Prochlorococcus marinus str. MIT 9312: one gene and its partner. The protein of the gene in region 1 interacts with the protein of each later gene in a pairwise test. Links are inferred from orthologs where the notes say so. Each region holds a gene or a part of one and is shown on either strand. Other genes may lie near its edges. The genes, in order: ftsZ and PMT9312_RS02030.

Region 1 (9,790 bases):
CAACTCTTTTACCTTTTGTTCCAGCGGCCAATAGGAACGCACCCATGGAGGCTGCGAGGCCTACGCATATTGTTACTACATCGCTTTTTACGTATTTGATAGTGTCGTATATAGCCAAGCCAGCAGTTACTGATCCTCCTGGGCTATTTATATATAGATAGATAGGTTTGGAATTGTCATCAGAATCAAGGTAAAGCATTTGAGCAACAAGGCTATTTGCTATACCATCATTTACTTCTTGTCCAAGAAAAAGAATTCTTTCAACACCTAGTCTTGTATATATGTCAACCCATCTTTCGTATTGACTTCCTGGAAGTCTGTAAGGCACACTTGGAGTTCCTATTGGCATGATTTTAAAGTAGTTGTTTGTGAGAGTTAAATTTTATTTGGTAAATCTTTCTGACTTGTGAGTATTCTATCGATAACTCCATAATCTAAGGCTTCCTGAGGATTGAGATAACTCATCCTGTCTGAGTCTTTAGATAGTTCTTCGATAGTCTTCCCAGTATTACGAGATAAAATCTCCAGCATTGATTTTTTATTTTTCAATACTTCCTCAGCTCTTATTTGGATATCAGTTGCTTGACCTCTTGCTCCGCTTATAGGCTGATGTAAAACAATAGAGGCATGTGGCAGAGCGGCTCTTTGCCCTTTTGTACCAGATGAGAGGATAACTGCTGCAGTCCCCATTGCTTGTCCGATACAGATTGTATGTACTGGAGGCTTAATGTAGCTTATCGTATCGCATATAGCGAAAGCTTCTGTTTCGAAACCAACTGCGTCGCCTGTGTACCAACTTGTCCCGGTTGAATTTATATAGAAATAGATAGGTTTTTCTGGATCCTCAAATTCTAGATATAGAAGTTGAGCAATGATTAGCTCTGTAACATCCATTCCTAGTTGTCTTTTGGCATCATCATCAGAAAATAATGGCAAACCAAGATAGACGATTCTCTCTTTCAGTAAAAGAGAGGGTAGATCAGGGGGCGGGGTCCTCATAACAGTGTTTTCACCGTAATAAGGAGCAGATACAGTCATTTGTATCACAAAATTAAGATTGATTTGATTCTAGCTATATTTAGCCCTGTGTCGCTGGTGATTTAAAAGATTTGTTTGACTCAGGATTATTTATTAGTTTTCCAAAGACCATTCTTCCAGTGGGAGTTTGTAATGCTCCTGTGATGACAATGTCTAATCTGCTTCCCACAAAATTCTTAGCCTCATCAATAACAACCATTGTTCCGTCATCTAAATATCCAATACCTTGCATTTTTTCTTTGCCTTCTCTCACGATTTTTATATTTAGTGATTCTCCTGGCTGTACTTCTGGCCTTAAAGCAATAACCAAATCACTCAAATTCATAACTTTTAATTCTTTAACTTCAGCAATCTGAGAGAGGTTATAATCAGCCGTAATTAAAGTCCCTGTCATATCCTCAGTAATTTTCAAGAGTTTTTCATCTACCCCATTACCTTCATACTTTGTTGGGTTTATTACGAGTCTTCTCCCATATAAATCCCTTAATTCTTTCAATAATTTAAGACCTCTTCTGCCTTTTGACCTTTTTTCGTTACTGCTTGAATCAGCTAGAGTTTGTAATTCATCAATTACACTTTGAGCAACAATTATTTGACCTTCCAATAAGCCGCAACTTAATAGGCCATTGATTCTGCCATCGATAATTACACTGGTATCTAGAATTTTTGGACTTGCAGCAGGAAGTATTCCTTCATTCACTAGATATGCATCAGTATTATTTGGATTGAATATTCTCAATAATGTCCTTCCATGGGTATCGGCTAACTTATAACCAAGCACACCAAAGAAAATGTTGCTTAATATAGCTGCTAAGGGTTTTGCAAAAAAAACTTCTCTTGGGAAGGGAATTAATAGTATTGGAGCAAGTAAGAGATTCGCAACAAGTAATCCTAAAATTAATCCAACTGACCTACTTATTAATAAGTCCGTAGGCATTGTTCTTATTTGATCAAGAAACGTTTTTCTAAGTTGAAGGAATACAAAACCAGCTGCTAATCCTATAAAAAGACCTATTATCGCTAAAACAATTCTAAAACCCTCTACATTAGATACCTGTTTGAGTATGTCTACGGGCAATAAATCAACCCCAAGCCATCCTGAAGCAGCGCCAGACAATACAAATAAAATTAATACTAAGATATCTGTCATATCTATAATCTACTAGGATTTATTAATTGAGTAAATAAGGATTTTATTTTTTTCGATCCTTAATACTTTTTTTTGGAGCTTAAAAATGTATTTAGATTATGAATAAGTTTCCAAGAAGTGCTTATGTGCACATTCCTTTTTGCCATAGAAGGTGCTTTTACTGTGATTTTGCAGTTATTCCACTAGGAAATAAAGTTGAAACTTTACATGGTTATGGAAGTAAAACTGTTAAAGAATATTTGCACTATTTATCCAAAGAAATATTGTCAATTAAGCATAAATCACCTCTTTCGACAATTTATGTTGGTGGCGGCACACCATCAATCTTGGATCCCCAACAAATTAAAGAGTTAATTGATCTTTTTAAAGAAAATTATGGAGTTGACTATGGTGCTGAAATTACTATGGAGGTTGATCCAGCTAGTTTTAATGAAGATGATCTTTATGGATTCATAAATGCTGGGATAAGTAGATTTAGTCTCGGAGTGCAAAGTTTTAATAATCAGATCCTTCAAAATTCTGGCAGGAGGCATTTGAGAGAAGATGCTGAAAAATCTTGTTTATGGTTGAAGAGAGTATTTGATAATGGGCTAATAAAAAGCTGGAGCTTAGATTTAATTCAAAACTTGCCACTAAGTGGATTTAAAGAATGGCAAGATGACTTAAATAAAGCAATAACGTTTTTACCACCTCATATTTCCATTTACGATTTAAATATTGAAAATGGAACTGTTTTTAAAAAATTAGTTAATTTAGGAAAATTAGAAGTTCCAAGTGATGAAGAGGCTTTTAGAAATAGTGAAGTAACACATGTAATTTTAAAAAACTCAGGGTACTCAAGATATGAAATCTCAAACTATTGTCTTCCGAGGCATCAATCGAGACATAATAGAGTTTATTGGAGTGGTTCAGGCTGGTGGAGTTTTGGTCAAGGTTCCACTAGTTCACCTTGGGGGGAAAAGTTAACTAGACCAAGAGTTAGTAAAGAATATAAAGAATGGGTAATTAGGCAATACGAACTTAATTTAGATTCATCCCTCACTAATAAGGATTTTGTCTATAAAGAACTTGATGAGAAAATAATGTTGGGAATGAGACTTAAAGAGGGTATAGATATCTATGAGGTGTTTAAAGAACAAAACTGGGAAAATAAAAAATTTGAAAGTAACTTGAGTAAATTACTTGAAGAATGGGAAAGATTTCTTGAAAGTGGACTATTAGTTAGAAAGGGGAATAGATTCTTTTTAAGTGAACCTAAAGGGATGGAGCTAAGCAATCAAATTCTTATTTCCATGTTTAAGTGGTGGGATGAGATTAATTAAGACTAATCATACCCTCTTTGTCATAGCTAAAACCATTGCCATCACTAGTTCTAAGAGAATTCTAGATAATAAAATAAATTCCTTCGAAAACTTCTTTGACAAAAGGTGAAGCAAATTTAAAAAATATAAAATGATTGACAGTCGATCTAAAATAATGGGAAATAGAGAAATTAGTTGATGGATTACACAAAGGAACAAATTGAATTTATAGAAAAAAGAAACCAGAATTTAGACCTAAACCAGTTCCAAGTCTTGATGCTGTAATAGTCGAGTTCCTGAAGAGATATGAAGTAGATATAGACTCAGCTTCTTTGAAAGAAATAAATGTTGGCACTGCATTGAAAGGAGGAATAATCGGTATGGCAAAGAAAAAAACTCAAGTTGAAGAATGGACAAAATGGAAAAAATGGGCGTTAGATCATAAAGACTTTGAAGACTTTAGAGCAATTAGGATAGATGAACCTAAAGCTTTTAATTTGAGGGTTTTGGAGAAATCAAAAGATCCAGAAGTCCAAAAAGAGTTAGAGCCATTAATGGAAGAATTTACAAAAAAAAATAAAGCATCAAATAGAAAAAGTCTCGTCTTTATAGCATTAGTGGTTGCTGTTTTAGGTATTATAAATATCTGGATATATATAGAAGATAATAATAAGGGCTGGAATAAACAAAATATAGAGCAATATAAATAAATTTAGTTATTAAATGAAAGTCTTGTTAGATTCTTAATATCCTTATAAACTACTGCAAATACTGCTTTCTCAGCGAATCTCTACTTATGACAAAATGTAGGTGATTAGTTAAGTCTTTCAGAGTCTACCCATTCTTTTAATTTATCCTTAAATAAATGCTTCCCTTGAATTATCGGTTGGCAAAATGGTGGTTGATCATCATTAAGGCCTAATAAATCTGCAGTAACTCTTACTTGCCCATCGCAAAAATTACCTGCACCGATGCCTATTGTGGGAATTGTTAAGTTATTTTGTATTTCTTTAGCAAGCAACTCAGGCATATGTTCAAGAACTATTGAAAAACACCCTAATTTTTCAAGAATAGAAGCATCTTTCTTTATTTTTTCTTGGCTTTCTAAGCTTTCTCCTTGTTTCTTTAATCCTAGATTTAAGTAGCTTTGTGGTGTAAGACCTATATGACCCATAACAGGGATTCCCATTCTTATTAATCTAGAAATAACTTTTTGTATTTCTGGTTCAGCCCCTTCTACTTTTACAGCTTTTGCATAAGTGCTTTGAATTATTTTTCCTGCATACTCAACAGCTTTATCCTCTCCACATTGGTAAGTCAGAAAAGGCATATCGGTAACTAACAAAGGTTGTTCTTCAATTTTCTTTTTGAACCCCCTTGAAACAGCATTAGTATGATAAATTATATTTTCTAAAGTTAATGGCAATGTAGATTTGTATCCTAAACAGACCATTGCTAAGGAATCTCCTACTAAGACTAGATCAACATTAGCTTGTTCTGCAATAGATCCTGATATAGAGTCCCATGCAGTAAGTGCAATAATTTTTTGAGATTGTTCTTTATATTTAACGAGGTCTGAAGGTAACATAATAAATTTATGTATCTTTTTTAATCAAGAATTGCTAATATGTTTTTGACTCGGCCTTTCGCGGTTTTAACGCCTAAACCTGGTCAGGACCGGAAGGTAGCAGCCACAAGGGATGCTTGAGGCAGGCGAGATAACCGAGTCACTCTATTTTACCTATTAATCTATATCTTTCTTATTTTGCCTTAATCTCAAAAACTCAGGAATACTTGCTCCTGAATCTTTATTGTCGGACATATTATATAAGGGTTGATTTGATAATCTGTTTTTAATTCTTTGTTGTTTTAAAGGTTGATTTGTTTCAAATCCGGTAGCAATTACAGTAACTTGTATTTCTCCTTCCATTGCCTCATCAACAACTGCACCAACAATAATATTTGCCTCTTGATCAACAACATCATAGATAATTTCAGATGCGGAGGTCATATCTTCTAAAGTCATGTCTTTGCCACCGGTAATATTTATAATGCAGCCTTTAGCTCCATCAATTCTAGCTGCTTCTAATAAAGGACTATTCATAGCGGCCTGTGCTGCCTCTAGTGCTCTTGATCTTCCTGAACCGATACCTATTCCGAGAAGAGCGGTTCCTGCTTCTGTCATAACCGATCTTACATCTGCGAAATCAACATTAACTAGTCCTGGGCAAGTAATTATGTCACTGATGCCTTTGACGCCCATCCGTAAAACATCATCAGCATTCCTAAATGCTTCTTGAAGGGGAGCTCCTGCTATAACATCTTTTAAACGGTCATTTGGAATGACTATAAGAGTATCTACGTTTTCAGCTAGTCTTGCGATTCCCTCTTCTGCTTGACGCATTCTTCTTTTCCCTTCAAAAGAAAATGGTTTGGTTACTATCCCTACTGTTAAAGCACCACTTTGTTTAGCTACTTCTGCAACTACGGGAGCTGCTCCTGTACCAGTTCCCCCACCCATTCCAGCGGCGATAAAAACTAGATCTGATCCCTCTAAAGTTTGTTGAAGCTCATCTTTAGATTCTTCTGCAGCTTTTTGGCCAATACTTGGATTCCCACCTGCACCTAAACCCCTGGTAAGGTTTTGTCCCAGTTGAACTCTACGCTCAGCAGAAGACTGTATTAGTGCTTGCGCGTCGGTATTGAGTACTCGAAAAGATACACCCTCTAAATCACTACTTATCATTCTATTGACTGCGTTACTTCCACCACCTCCAACACCAATAACTTCTATTTTGGCGTTTTGGCTTGGAAGGATTTCTCTCGATTGATCAAAGTTTGGATTGTTACCGAAGCTCATCTCTTAATAGGAATCTAATACTAGTATTGGGTGCATTATGAACTTACTGAGCTCATATGTAGGAATTTGTTGAGGAAAATCCTTAAAATATTTATTTTTCAAATATTCTGTTTTGAATGCTAAACCCTCATTAACACTACAATAATTAAAAAAAATTATTCAAAATTAGTTTTCAAATATTAGGGTTTGAACACTTTTATTTTTGGTTTATTTGGATCAGTAAGATCAATATTATCTATTTCTTCAGAAAAATTATTTTTCTTAAATTCATTTTTTAAGTTATTGATTATTTGTAATTGATAGTTGATTAAATTTGGTTTAAATCCTAAGAATATTGTTTTTAAATCTTTTTCCTCAACAGTTAGAAACCCATTGGGTGAAAAAATTATTTTAATCACTTCAAATTCATAATTTTCTTGAGCAATTAAAATTTCAGATAATATTTTTTTAAATTTTTCTTTCCAACCAAAAACTTGTATGGTTAATTTGTTCAAATTTTTTTTGTCTGCATTTTGTTTATCGATAAAAATCCCATCTTTATCAATAAAGCCTAATATCTTTTCTTCATTATTTAATATCCTTTCAGCGTAAGCTACTGGAGTTCTTGTTTTAACATGAACTTTCAAACCAAAAGGAACTATTTGTCTACTTACTGAAACGTTCTTGAGTGATAAATTTTGTTTTAAGTCTTTTTCTAATAGATTAGTTTTAATAAAAATTAAACGTATTGGGAACGTAAAAGATGAATTACTTACCACATCATTCTCTGAGAATAATGTACTGCCAGAAATTCTAATGTCGTCTACATTAACCTTCTTAAATTTTTTTAGGCTCAAAAAACTTGTTGAAAATAAAAATAAAATTAAAAATAAAAAGCTTCTAGTGTTTATTTTTTTTAGGTTTTTCACAAATCACATCTAGCTTTTTCCATCAATTGGTCCATCCATTTTCTTGCCTGCTCTGCATCTGAAAATGGTACATCCATTTCTTTCCCATCACCTACTAGTCTCAACCTACACTTTCCTTGAGATTCAATTGTTAGAGGAGCTTCTCCAGAAGTTAGTGCCATTAATTCAACTAATTCAAGTTTCTTGATTGTGAAACAATCTTTTTCTTCAAATTTACCAGCTTCAAACGCGCTCCATCTTAATTTCCCATCTTTTAAAAATGCTGCACCTGAACTATCTAACTTACAAAGTTCAGACCCATTTGCCCAGCTCCTAAAAAGATTTTGCCTTCTTCTCTCTAACCATCCAAGTGCAGTTAATAAAACGAAGATTAAAAGTAATGGTAACCAAAGAAGTCCATGCAACATTTGATTTGAATTATAAATCTAGAGATATATCTACTAGTTTAGCCACAAGTTGTTCAATATTTAAACCCGAAGCTTCCCAGAGCATTGGAAACATACTTTTTTTTGTAAAACCAGGAATTGTATTTATTTCATTTAAAAAAATTTTATTTGAAGATTTTTCTAAAAAGAAATCTACCCTTGCAAAACCAAAAATATTTAGTGTTCTACAACTTTGAATAGCAATTTCTTTAATTTGTTTAGTGATTTTAGAATCTATTTTGGCTGGGATAGTTATCTTATTATTTGAGTTATATTTTGAATCATAATCATACCAATCACTTCCGTATTCTACCTCTCCAATCTCAGAGGTTAAGAGTTCTGAATTCCCAATTATTCCGCATTCAATCTCTCTTGTCTCTAAACCTTCTTCTACTAAAATTCTTGCATCTATTTCCCAAGCCTTTTCTAAAGCTTTTAATAATGCTGATTTATTTATTACTTTAGAAATGCCAAGGGATGAACCAGAGTTAGATGGTTTAACAAAAACAGGAAAATTTAATTTTTTTATTATCTCAATAATTAACTTATTTTTTACTTCTAGATTATTCAAATCTTCGTTTTGAATAACTAAATAATTAACTTGTGGAATTTTTAGATTTGAGAAAATTGTCTTCATCAATATTTTATCCATACCAAGAGCAGAGCCAAGAATCCCACATCCGACTAAAGGTTTATTTGTGAATTTTAGTAATCCATGAATTGATCCATCTTCGCCATTAAATCCATGAAGAAGTGGAAACCAAATATCAATATTTTGAAATTCAATTCCGTCAAGGAAGTTAATTTTTTTTTGATTAAAAAGCTCTTGTTTTTTTGTTTTTTTGTGTTCAATTTCACCAATCAGGATCTTAACTGAGATATCATTATCAATCCAATCTCCATATTTATTTATGTAAAAGGCTTTAACATTAAAGCGTTGTTTATTAATTTCTGAATTAAAGGCATTAAAAACTGTCTTAGCAGAGGATATTGATACATCATGCTCATTGGAATATCCACCAAATATTAATCCAATACATTTTTTCTTTTCCTCGATCATTTAGAAAAAATTTTTAGCAAAGTTCACCTGTTAAAGAAAAAGGTCTTGCTTCATTAATTCTGACATCTATCTCATCTCCAAGTGAAAAATTAAATTGAATGTTTTTGGGAATCTTTACGAAAGTTAATCTATTTGTCCTGGTTCTACCCATAATTTGCGAGGAATTTTTTGGATTTAAACCCTCAATTAAAACGCTTTCAATATTATTAATGTATCTTTGATTTCTGTTCCTAGCAGTTTTCTCTACCAAAGCATTAATTTCCTGTAATCTAGTTTTTTTTACTTCTTCCGAAAGTTGATTAGACCAAACTGCTGCAGGCGTATTTGGCCTTGGGGAGTATGCTGCTGTATTTACTTGATCAAAGCCAATATCTGATATAAGTTTCAATGTATCTTGATATTGTTGTTCGGTTTCTCCTGGGAAAGCAACTATAGCGTCAGCTGTAATTGAAGCATCTGGCATTAATGATCTTATATTATCAATTATATTTTTATACTTTTTAATATTATATCCTCTGGACATCTGCTTTAAGATTTCATCATTTCCACTTTGGAAGGGAATATGGAAATGTTCACAGACTTTATCAAGTTCATAACAAGCTTGAATCAATCTTTTTGAAAAATATCTTGGATGACTAGTAGCAAACCTAATCCTACTAATCCCATTAATATCATGAATGTAATATAAAAGATCAGTTAAAGTATTTTCTTTTCTCCCCTCTTTTGTAGTTCCAGGAAGATCTCTTCCATAAGCATCAATATTCTGCCCCAAAAGAGTAATTTCTTTAAAATTATCATCAGCTAATTTTTGTATCTCACTTTTTATAGCATTGGGATATCTTGATTGCTCTTTCCCTCTGACAGAGGGAACTACACAATATGAACATCTTTCATTACACCCATAAATGATATTAACCCAACCACAAATAGAGCTTTCTCTTCTCGCATTTGTTATGTCTTCAGAAATGAAGGTTTCCTCCGTGGCAGCAACTTGATTACCTAAATCAACTTTCCCTAGAAGGTTCTCAAGGTTATTGACGTGTTGAGG
Region 2 (9,627 bases), 950 kb from region 1 along the record:
AAGGTGAGACCTTGATAATTAAAGAATGTCCTTCTTCAAATTTAGAATTAACCTCCCTGATAATGGAAAGCAGAGGAAATAAAATTGTTTTGGCACTTATGAAAGTTGGGAAAAGATGGAAATTAGTTAGAGAAACTCTAAAAAAAGAGGAAATCATCAATCAATCATTAGTTGCTTTAAATGTTGGTATGCCCTATCAAATTATTCAATATGCATCACAATATAAAGAGGATGTTATGCCTTATTTTTCTTTGATTTTGATAAGGTCCGATTAATGAATAAAAAGGAAGAATTCCCAGAAAATCAATTTAAATGGCCAATATGTAAGGAACTATTATTGCTCGTTCTTGAAGATAAGGTTAGTGATGTTTTTGTTTGCGAATTGGTTTGGGAAAGACTTTTTTACACTACAGAACCACCTAAAAATGATTGGGCTCCTAGTGCATTAACTCCTACTTATTGGTCAGATAAATTTGTAAAAGCTCCTCAAATCATTTCAGAGCGAATAGCATCAGTACATTTGACTCGATCAATTCCAAAGGAACATAAGCAGGGATTGAAAAAATTTCTTAATTTTAAAGGTTATAAGATTAACGAACTTTATCCAAGAAGAACTAGAAGAGCGACCGCAGTAAATTGGTTGATTTATTGGGCAATTGAAAATAATTGTTTTTCAAGTGATAATGATGTTATTCCAAGTCCGAGTACTCCGCCTGTTAATCCAGCAAAAGGACATTTTGGCGATCCAGAAATCAAATAAATCTTTTTTAATAAGGTAAACGATTCTATTAAAGGTATAGTTGTAATGGATACTAATTTCTTTGGAGAGAAGAATTGATTCTCCCTACAATAGCAATTATCGGAAGACCTAATGTTGGTAAATCTACCTTGGTGAATCGTCTTTGCCAAAGTAATGATGCAATAGTATTTGATAAACCAGGTGTTACAAGAGATAGAACTTATCAAAATGCGTCATGGGGAGGTAAGGAATTTCAAATAGTTGATACTGGAGGTTTAGTTTTTGATGATGATAGTGAATTTCTTCCAGAGATAAGAGCACAAGTTTTCTTGGCTCTAGAAGAGGCTTCACTCGCTTTACTTGTGGTAGATGGAAACCAAGGTGTTACTGATGGTGATTTATCAATTGCAAAATGGTTAAGAAACTCAAGTTGTAAAACAATTATTGCTGTTAATAAATGTGAATCCACTACTCTTGGAATTTCTTTAGCTTCAGAATTCTGGAAATTAGGATTGGGCGAACCTTACCCTGTTTCCGCTATTCATGGCTCAGGAACTGGCGATCTTTTAGATCTCGTTATTGGCGAACTTCCTGAAAATAATATTCAGGAAGAAGAAGAAAAGATAATGATGTCAATTATTGGCAGGCCAAATGTTGGTAAATCTAGTTTGTTAAATTCAATTTCTGGAGAAAAAAGAGCAATAGTTAGTGATATTAGTGGAACTACAACTGATTCAATAGATACGCTTATTAAAAAAGGTGATACTCAATGGAAAATTGTTGATACTGCAGGAATTAGAAGAAAGAAAAATGTTAAATACGGTACTGAATTCTTTGGTATTAATAGGGCTTTTAAATCTATTGATAGAAGTGATGTTTGTGTGTTAGTCATAGATGCTATAGATGGAGTAACTGATCAAGACCAGAAGTTGGCAGGACGAATAGAAGAACAAGGCAGAGCTTGCATAATTGTTATAAATAAATGGGACCTTGTTGAAAAAAATAGTTCAACAATTTATCAAGTAGAAAAAGAACTTAGATCTAAACTTTATTTTTTACACTGGTCAAAAATGATTTTTATATCTGCCCTAACTGGTCAAAGAGTCGATAATATTTTTGAGCATGCTCTTAAGGCTGTAAATCAACATAGAAGAAGAGTTGCAACATCTGTAGTTAATGAAGTGCTCAAAGAATCTATTAGTTGGAAAAGTCCTCCAACGAAAAGAAGCGGCAAGCAAGGAAGGCTCTATTACGGTACTCAAGTGAAGAATAAGCCTCCCACTTTTACTCTTTTTGTAAACGATCCTAAATTATTTGGAATAACTTACAGAAGATATATTGAAAAACAAATTAGATTAAATTTAGGCTTTGAAGGCACACCTCTCATCTTACTTTGGCGAGGAAAACAACAAAGAGCATTAAATAAAGAAGTCGAGAGGGGAAATATTGAGTTAGTTCAAAAAGATTAATGAATTTACTAACCAAATTTTCTGTTGGTCAATATGTTTATGGCAATAGAAGTTGGCTAAGAATTATAGATAGTAGATTAAAAATAATTATAGTAATGATATTTTTAATCACTCCAATTTGGGCAGGTCCAATATGGAGATTGAGTTTAGTTGGTTGTTTACTATTAATTACTTTTTTAAGTTTATTGCCATCTAGGGTATGGTGGCGATCATTATTTTTTCTCTCATGTTTATCGTTATTAATTGGATGTATATCAATACTTGCTTCTTCAGATATTCAATCTCTTGATAGCTTCTTAAGAGATCCCAACGAGTTACAAGTAGTAATGGAAAGCTATAAAAAATGGAATATTTTGCAAATTCCTACGCAGAAGATAGGGTTTATAAATTTTGGTCCTTATAACTTATCAAGAAAAGCCTTTGAACTAGGTATAAAAACCTCCACTTTGATATTTACTGTTATTCATAGTGTTAATTTGATGCTTTTAACCACATTACAAGAAGACATTGTATGGGGATTAAGTTGGTTTCTGTATCCATTAAGAAAAATTGGATTACCAATTAGTAAGTGGCTTTTCCAATTATTAATTGCATTACGTTTTATTCCTTTAGTACAAGAAGAATTGCAAAATATAATTAAATCAGTCTCAGTTAGAGCAATAAATTTTAGAAATTTAGGATTAAAGAAATCCTTTAATGTTTTATTGATTTTGGTGGAAAGGTTATTTCAGAATATATTTCTGAGAATTGATCAAGGAGCAGAATCATTACTTTCTAAGAAAAAAATAAATATAAAAACAAATAGATTTAAAACTTTGTATCCTTCGAAATCTTTTAATGTAATTGTTAATACATTATCGATTTGTTTTATTTGCATAGCAATTTTTCTTAGAAAACTGTATGGTGCAATATAAATCACACAATATTAAAGTTTGAGTTCCGAGCGTTATTTAAATCACCCAACATTTGGAATGTTGTACCAAGTATTCCTGGGAAACGATGGGAGAGATATCTATGCGACTTTATATGCCCAAAAAATGTTTTTTTTGGTGGAAATAAGACAGAGAGAAGTTTTTTTTGAAGTAATACCTTATTTAGATGCTCGTAATCAGGCAGAATTAAACCTTCAAAGAGCTAGAAGGACAAGATCTGAAGATCTACCAAAATGGGAGAATTTATTTACACAAACTTTTTTATAAAAGGTGAACCCTTCAAATTATTTAAAAATAAAAAATAAAATCCCATCAAATGTAAATATCCTTGCAGTAAGTAAAGGATTTAAAAGTCAAGAAATCAAGACTATTCAAAATATAGGTCAGAATGATTTTGGTGAGAGTAAGTTTCAGGAGGCTTTTGAGAAGCAATTAATTCTAAAAGACCTTAAAAAAATAAAATGGCACTTTATTGGACGAATACAAAGTAATAAAATAAGAAAGATAGTGCAAAATTTTAAATACATTCATTCTGTAGATTCATTTGAGAAGTTGCAAAAGATTTCTAATATTTCAGATGCAGAGAAGAAAAATCCATTGATTATGTTGCAGGTTAAGTTGAGTGATGACCCTACAAAAGGAGGCTTTAATCCTGACCTTTTAGTATTGAAATGGAGAGAAATTCAAGAATTGAAAAATATCACATTAACCGGTTTGATGACTATTAATCCTAAAGGACTTAGCTCCAAAGAAAATACAAAGTTGTTTAAAAAATGTCGTTCCTTAGCGGATTCACTTCAACTTCCAGATTGTTCAATGGGAATGTCAGGAGATTGGGAAGAAGCTATTGACGCTGGATCAACTTGGGTAAGGTTAGGATCATTAATTTTTGGAGATAGATCTTAATTAGTAATTTTTATATAAAAATATTATTTATAAACTTGCAGTAAAGTACAACTAACGTTATTTAAGTATAGGTAGTTTATTCATTTCAAAAATGAATCTATTACTTAAGGTTCTTAAACCTTAGTAATCAATTTCAAGAGGATTTAAAAGGTGTCACTTATTTCTAGATTAAAGGCAGTTGTTGCAGGGGATGAGTATCTCGATGATGATTTTGATGAGTTGGATTATGCCACAGAGGATGAATTAAATGATATTAATGATTTTAAACAAACTCAGAGAAATTCAAATGCCCTAGCAAATTCAAATCCATTCGATTTCATGAATAACAACAGATCATCAAAAGTAGTTGGCATGCCTGGGATTTCGAATTCATCTTCAGAAGTAAGCTTAATGGAACCAAGAAGTTTCGATGAGATGCCTCAAGCTATACAAGCATTAAGGGAGAGGAAAACTGTAATTCTTAATTTAACCATGATGGATCCTGATCAGGCTCAAAGAGCCGTCGATTTTATAGCTGGGGGGACATATGCAATTGATGGACATCAAGAGAGAGTGGGTGAAAGTATTTTTCTTTTTGCTCCAAGTTGTGTAAATGTAACTAGCTCTTCCCCAGAAGAAGCTTCTCCTTCAAGTGTTTCTCCAAAGAATACACCGCAATATAGTGTAGAAAATAATACTGCTCCGGAACCAGCTTGGGGAAATTCTAAATTAAGTGCTTTTTCATGATTAATCTGTGACTGATAAAATTGCGATTATTGGGTTTGGCAATATTGCAAATGCTATTATTACTCCTTTATTCGATAAGAATTTAATACAGCCAGAGAGAGTTTATTGTGTTGTAAATTCAGAAAAGAGTTTAGAAAATATAAAAAAAAATTATAAATACAATATAAATGTTTATAAATCAGGTTCTAAAGAGTCAGAAATAATTTGGGATTGTCAATTTAAACTTCTTTCAATAAAACCCCAACATCTTAAAGATATAACTGAGGGAGATATTATAAAAAACAAGAACAATTTATTAGTATCAATTCTTGCAGGAGTTTCAATAAATAAACTTCATCAAAAATTTCCTAACCATAAATGCGTAAGGGTTGTTACAAATATCCCAATAACTGTTGGAAAGGGTTTAACAGGCATTGCTTGGGGTGAAAATCTTACAGAAGATCAGAAAGAATTTACAAAAAAATTGTTTGAAAATACTAGTAAGATTTATGAATTTACTGAAGAATATCTTGATATTTTTTTAGCTTTAACCTCATCAGGGCCTGCAATTATTGCTTTAATTATAGAATCATTAAGTGATGGAGGGTTGAGTGGTGGATTACCAAAAATACTTTCAGAAGAACTTGTAATGGAAATGATAATAGGGACTATAAGTTTAATTAAAGAAAAAAAACTTACTACTTCAGAGCTTAAAAATTTAGTAACCTCTCCCGGTGGAACAACTATTTCTGCTTTACGGGTTCTAGAAAAAAAAGGAGTAAGGTCAGCATTAATTGAATCGATTGTTTCAGCTAGTAATCGAAGTAAAGAGTTTAGTTAGGTTTTGAAATTATCTTTTAATTTTATATAAACTTTCTCAAGAGAATTTATATTTTTAGTAATTGTATATCTTTCAATTATTCGTTCTCTAGCTTTTTTCCCAAGATTTTTTGTAAATGAAGGATGTTCAACCAGAATAGGGATAATAGTTTTTAGTTGAGCAGCAACATTATCTGTTGAAATCACTATTCCTGCTCCATTATCTAAAACTTCACCATCAGCCCCAGCATCTGTGGCTATACATGCAGTGCCAGAAGACATTGCCTCTAAAAGTGATAATGACAAACCTTCTACTAGGCTTGGTAAGAAAAATACTTCTGCTATTTGCATTATCGCTACTCTTGTTTCTAAATCTATTTCGGCACCCCACCAAATTAATTTCTTTTTACTTAGGTTAGAAAAACTATTTTCAAGTGTTGGCTTCATTGGTCCATCTCCAACAATAACTAATTTACAATTTTTCTTTTTTGTTTGGCGCCAAGAACGTAAAAGTGCTTGGATATTTTTCTCATTGGCAATCCTTCCCATATATAAAAAGATTCTTTCATTTCCTAGTTTATTTTTTACCTGATCAAATTTTTTGCTTTTTTCGCAAAAAGGTTTCCAAATATTTTCATCAACTCCGTTTGGAATAATTATTTGTTTTTCTTTAGGTACTCCTAATTTCTCAAGAACATTTCTTTGAGTTTCAGAAAAAATGATTATTTTATCGAACTTTGCTAAAGAGGGAGCATAAAGTTGATAAGTTAATTGTTGAGTACTTGCAGTTAAATTTCTATTTTTTGCATCAAATGGTGGATGAAATGTACCTATAAGTGGAACATTAATTTCATTACAAAGTTCTGGAAGTCTAAAGTCTAAAGGAGATAAAGTTAGGCTTGCATGTACTATGTCAGGTTTTAATCTTTCCAATGATAGCCTTAGCTCTTTTTCTGCTCTTGGCGAAGGTATTGTATAAATTTGAGACTTAATTAAATATGGAAGGCTTACATCAGGATCATTTGCAAGAAATAATGGTTTTGATGAATTTGAATTAGAAGGATTGTCGAAATGGATGAAACTAATTTTATGTCCTCTGGCCTTCAATTCCTTAGTAGTTGAATTACCATAAGTTACATTTCCGCAAAAAGGCGATTTTTTACCCAGCCAGGCAATATGAACCACATTAATTGAATTAGCTATTTATAAAGTTAACAGTCAGACCCGCCATGATCATAATTTTTAAATTTATTAATGTTCATAAAAATGCTAACTATATATTTCCCTCAACATTTTTAGTGAAGATAGATCCTTCTCTAATTGAGTAGAGATCCAAGTCTCAATAATAAATAATATTTTAAGCCAGACTTTTTTAGGTCCCAATAACTCTCCATTAGATTTTATTGGTAATTCGGGGAAAAGAAGTCTTTGTAATAAAGCAACCTCAGATGCATTTATTTTTAGATTACTTTGAGGATCTTCTATTGATGAAAAACCTTCATTTGGCAAATAATAACAATTCCATTCCCAATTTCCTAAAGGAGGAATTATTGGTTCTCCAGTTTTACAGCAATGATGAATTGGTAAATTAATTCCTCCGATGGCTAATAGATGGATTAAAGATTGAATACTAATACAGAGCATTTTAATATCCTCTTCTTTAGAAACTTCATATAAATAAATCCTATCTAAATGAGCAAGAACACAAGATAAATAGTTTTGTTGCTCGTCATCATTACCAACTAATAAAAATGTTAATTCTGTTATTGCTTGCGCGGCTGCAAGACATTCAATATTTTTCCCTAGACCGGCATAGCTTTTTAATATTTTAATTTGCCGTACAGATTTAAGATTTCTTTTTCCAAAAATCTGCAAACTTAAATAATTTAAGGGAGTGGCTGCTGCAAGACTACTTTTTGGACGTCTAGCACCAGGTACTGCTAATCGCACAATCCCCCGCTCATCTGTGAGGATAGTAATTAATCTATCATTCTCGCCTAGCGGAGAAGCTTTAATACAGAGACCCTTTAATCTGCACTCACCAGAACCGGACATTTAAATAACTTTTACTTCTTCGAATATCTCACGAAAATTAGAAGTCCCTATGAAATTAATTCCAGCATCCAACAAATCAATAACTTGATTTAGTTTTCTAAAACCACCTACAATTTTAATTTGATTTTGGTTGCCAGTTATTTTTAAAATTTCTGCTACATCATTAAATGTAGTTGGAGGACCAAATCCGTCTCCGAATTGAAAATTTTTTATTCCTAATTCTAGAAATATGTCTATAGCATTATACAAAATTTTTTCTTCTAGTTTTGATTTATTTATGATTAATGTAACTGGTAATCCGGATAATTTAACTTGCTCAATTTCAGCAGCAAAAGTTTCTGAATTTTTCTTGGATAAATTGATAAAGTTTGGGATATACTCAATTCCGTTTGCCCCTTTATCTTTTGCAAAACAAACTAATTCTTCAATAAATGAAACTGGCATATCTGCTAAAGGATAAGAAATGAGCGCGTTTATATTTGCGCTGTAATTACTTAAACAGTTTTTTAAATCAGATAAATAATTAAGAGAAGTAGAAATATTCTTGATATTATATTTTTTTATTAAATCGCAATTTGCACAGAAATCATCCCATGTGAGGTATGGGTTAATAATAATCGCATGAATTTTCTCGTTTAATTCATATTCAATATTGGGCATTTAAATTTAAAGTTATTTAGATTGAATGAGTCCATAACCTCCATGATTTCTTTTATATATAACTTGAAGTTCATTGTTTTTCTTATTTCGAAAAACATAAAAATCATGATCAATTAGATCTAATTGTTTTCTTGCTTCTTCTGATGAAATTGGGTTCATTTCAAAGTATTTATTTTTAATAGATGGCTCAGGCAGACTAGCTTCCCTTCCTTGTTTAAATAAAGTTTTATCTAAAACGTTTGAATCCGCACTTTCAATTGGGAAAGACTCATTATTTTTAAATTGATTAATATAGTTTGTTTTATAGTTTCTTTCTTTGTATTTACGCAATTTTCTACAAAGTTTATTCGAAACTAAATCAATGCTTGAGTAAAGATTTTCAGTTTTTTCTTCAGCTCTAATTACAGTACCATTTGCAAAAATAGTAACTTCTGCAGTTTGCAATGAGACACTTGGGTTCTTTTCTATTGAAAGGTGTATGTCTGCTTCTTTCACGATATCCTTATAGTGATGTGTTGCTTTTTCTATCTTTGCCTGAGTATATTCTTTTAATGCTCCAGTGAGCTCAAGATTCTTTCCATGGATTAAAATTTTCATAACAAATCTAAAAATATTTACTTACTTTCTAAATCTACTTAAATATGGTTAATAGAACAGCAATAATTAAACAACCTGATAATATTTCTTGTTTCAATGATGTTTATAAATTGCAAAAAGAATATCAGGAGGCATTAATTTTAGATAACTCAAACCCTGATTTTATTTGGATAGGTGAGCACCAACTCTGTTATACCTTGGGTAGGGGATCTAATTACGATAATTTACTATTTTCGTTGAATGATGAAAAATATGATGTTTTTAAAATTGATAGAGGCGGTGAGGTTACTTGTCATATGCCTGGCCAATTAGTAACTTACTTAATTTTAGATTTGAAAAATTTTAATAAAGATTTAAATTGGTATTTAAGAAAAATTGAAAAAATCATTATAAAAATTCTTGGAAATTTTAATATAGATTGTCACTTAAAAAAGGGTTTTACCGGTGTTTGGATAGAAAATAAGAAAATTGCTTCAATTGGAATTGGGTGTAGAAGATGGATTACGATAAATGGATTTTCAATTAATTTTAACTGCGAATTAGAAAATTTTAATAAAATTGTTCCTTGCGGAATTGAGAATTGTTTAATGGCAAATATGATAGATTACAATAAAAATTTAAATATTAAAGAAGTCAAGAAAATTGTTAAAAAAATCATTCAGGAAGAATTTAATTTTGATTTTGTATCAAAATAGAAATCAAAATTCCTAAATAAATTTAATATGGGTAATTTTGCGTATTGGCC

What was found.
Region 2: the proteins of ftsZ (region 1) and PMT9312_RS02030 interact in binary tests that used the Bacillus subtilis proteins (3 or more experiments, as listed by UniProt). The link is inferred for Prochlorococcus marinus str. MIT 9312 from one-to-one orthologs.

The regions. Positions count from the first base shown.
Region 1 is NC_007577.1:1,318,126-1,327,915, reverse strand. Bases 4,292-7,270 are described here. They hold ftsZ (cell division protein FtsZ), read right to left. Parts: upstream 6,350-7,270; coding sequence 5,234-6,349; downstream 4,292-5,233. Other genes in these bases: PMT9312_RS07250 (hypothetical protein), read right to left, coding at 7,254-7,270; PMT9312_RS07255 (cell division protein FtsQ/DivIB), read right to left, coding at 6,529-7,257; panB (3-methyl-2-oxobutanoate hydroxymethyltransferase), read right to left, coding at 4,304-5,077. Outside these bases: PMT9312_RS07290 (ATP-dependent Clp protease proteolytic subunit), read right to left, coding at 1-349; PMT9312_RS07285 (ATP-dependent Clp protease proteolytic subunit), read right to left, coding at 376-1,038; PMT9312_RS07280 (PIN/TRAM domain-containing protein), read right to left, coding at 1,079-2,188; radical SAM family heme chaperone HemW, read left to right, coding at 2,287-3,510; PMT9312_RS07270 (hypothetical protein), read left to right, coding at 3,822-4,199; more of PMT9312_RS07250, read right to left, coding at 7,271-7,664; PMT9312_RS07245 (D-alanine--D-alanine ligase family protein), read right to left, coding at 7,675-8,742; tRNA (N6-isopentenyl adenosine(37)-C2)-methylthiotransferase MiaB, read right to left, coding at 8,756-9,790. UniProt on the Bacillus subtilis protein: Essential cell division protein that forms a contractile ring structure (Z ring) at the future cell division site. The regulation of the ring assembly controls the timing and the location of cell division.
Region 2 is NC_007577.1:367,322-376,948, forward strand. The notes cover bases 3,169-5,984. They hold PMT9312_RS02030 (cell division protein SepF), read left to right. Parts: upstream 3,169-4,196; coding sequence 4,197-4,772; downstream 4,773-5,984. Other genes in these bases: PMT9312_RS02020 (PII-interacting protein PipX family protein), read left to right, coding at 3,169-3,407; PMT9312_RS02025 (YggS family pyridoxal phosphate-dependent enzyme), read left to right, coding at 3,411-4,046; proC (pyrroline-5-carboxylate reductase), read left to right, coding at 4,780-5,592; PMT9312_RS02040 (glycosyltransferase family 4 protein), read right to left, coding at 5,589-5,984. Outside these bases: PMT9312_RS02000 (precorrin-2 C(20)-methyltransferase), read left to right, coding at 1-275; PMT9312_RS02005 (DUF1823 family protein), read left to right, coding at 275-760; ribosome biogenesis GTPase Der, read left to right, coding at 835-2,208; PMT9312_RS02015 (energy-coupling factor transporter transmembrane component T family protein), read left to right, coding at 2,208-3,122; more of PMT9312_RS02020, read left to right, coding at 3,141-3,168; more of PMT9312_RS02040, read right to left, coding at 5,985-6,755; DNA repair protein RecO, read right to left, coding at 6,840-7,625; PMT9312_RS02050 (deoxyribose-phosphate aldolase), read right to left, coding at 7,626-8,285; hpf (ribosome hibernation-promoting factor, HPF/YfiA family), read right to left, coding at 8,298-8,882; lipoyl(octanoyl) transferase LipB, read left to right, coding at 8,927-9,577; PMT9312_RS02065 (AMP-binding protein), read left to right, coding at 9,605-9,627. UniProt on the Bacillus subtilis protein: Cell division protein that is part of the divisome complex and is recruited early to the Z-ring. Probably stimulates Z-ring formation, perhaps through the cross-linking of FtsZ protofilaments. Its function overlaps with FtsA.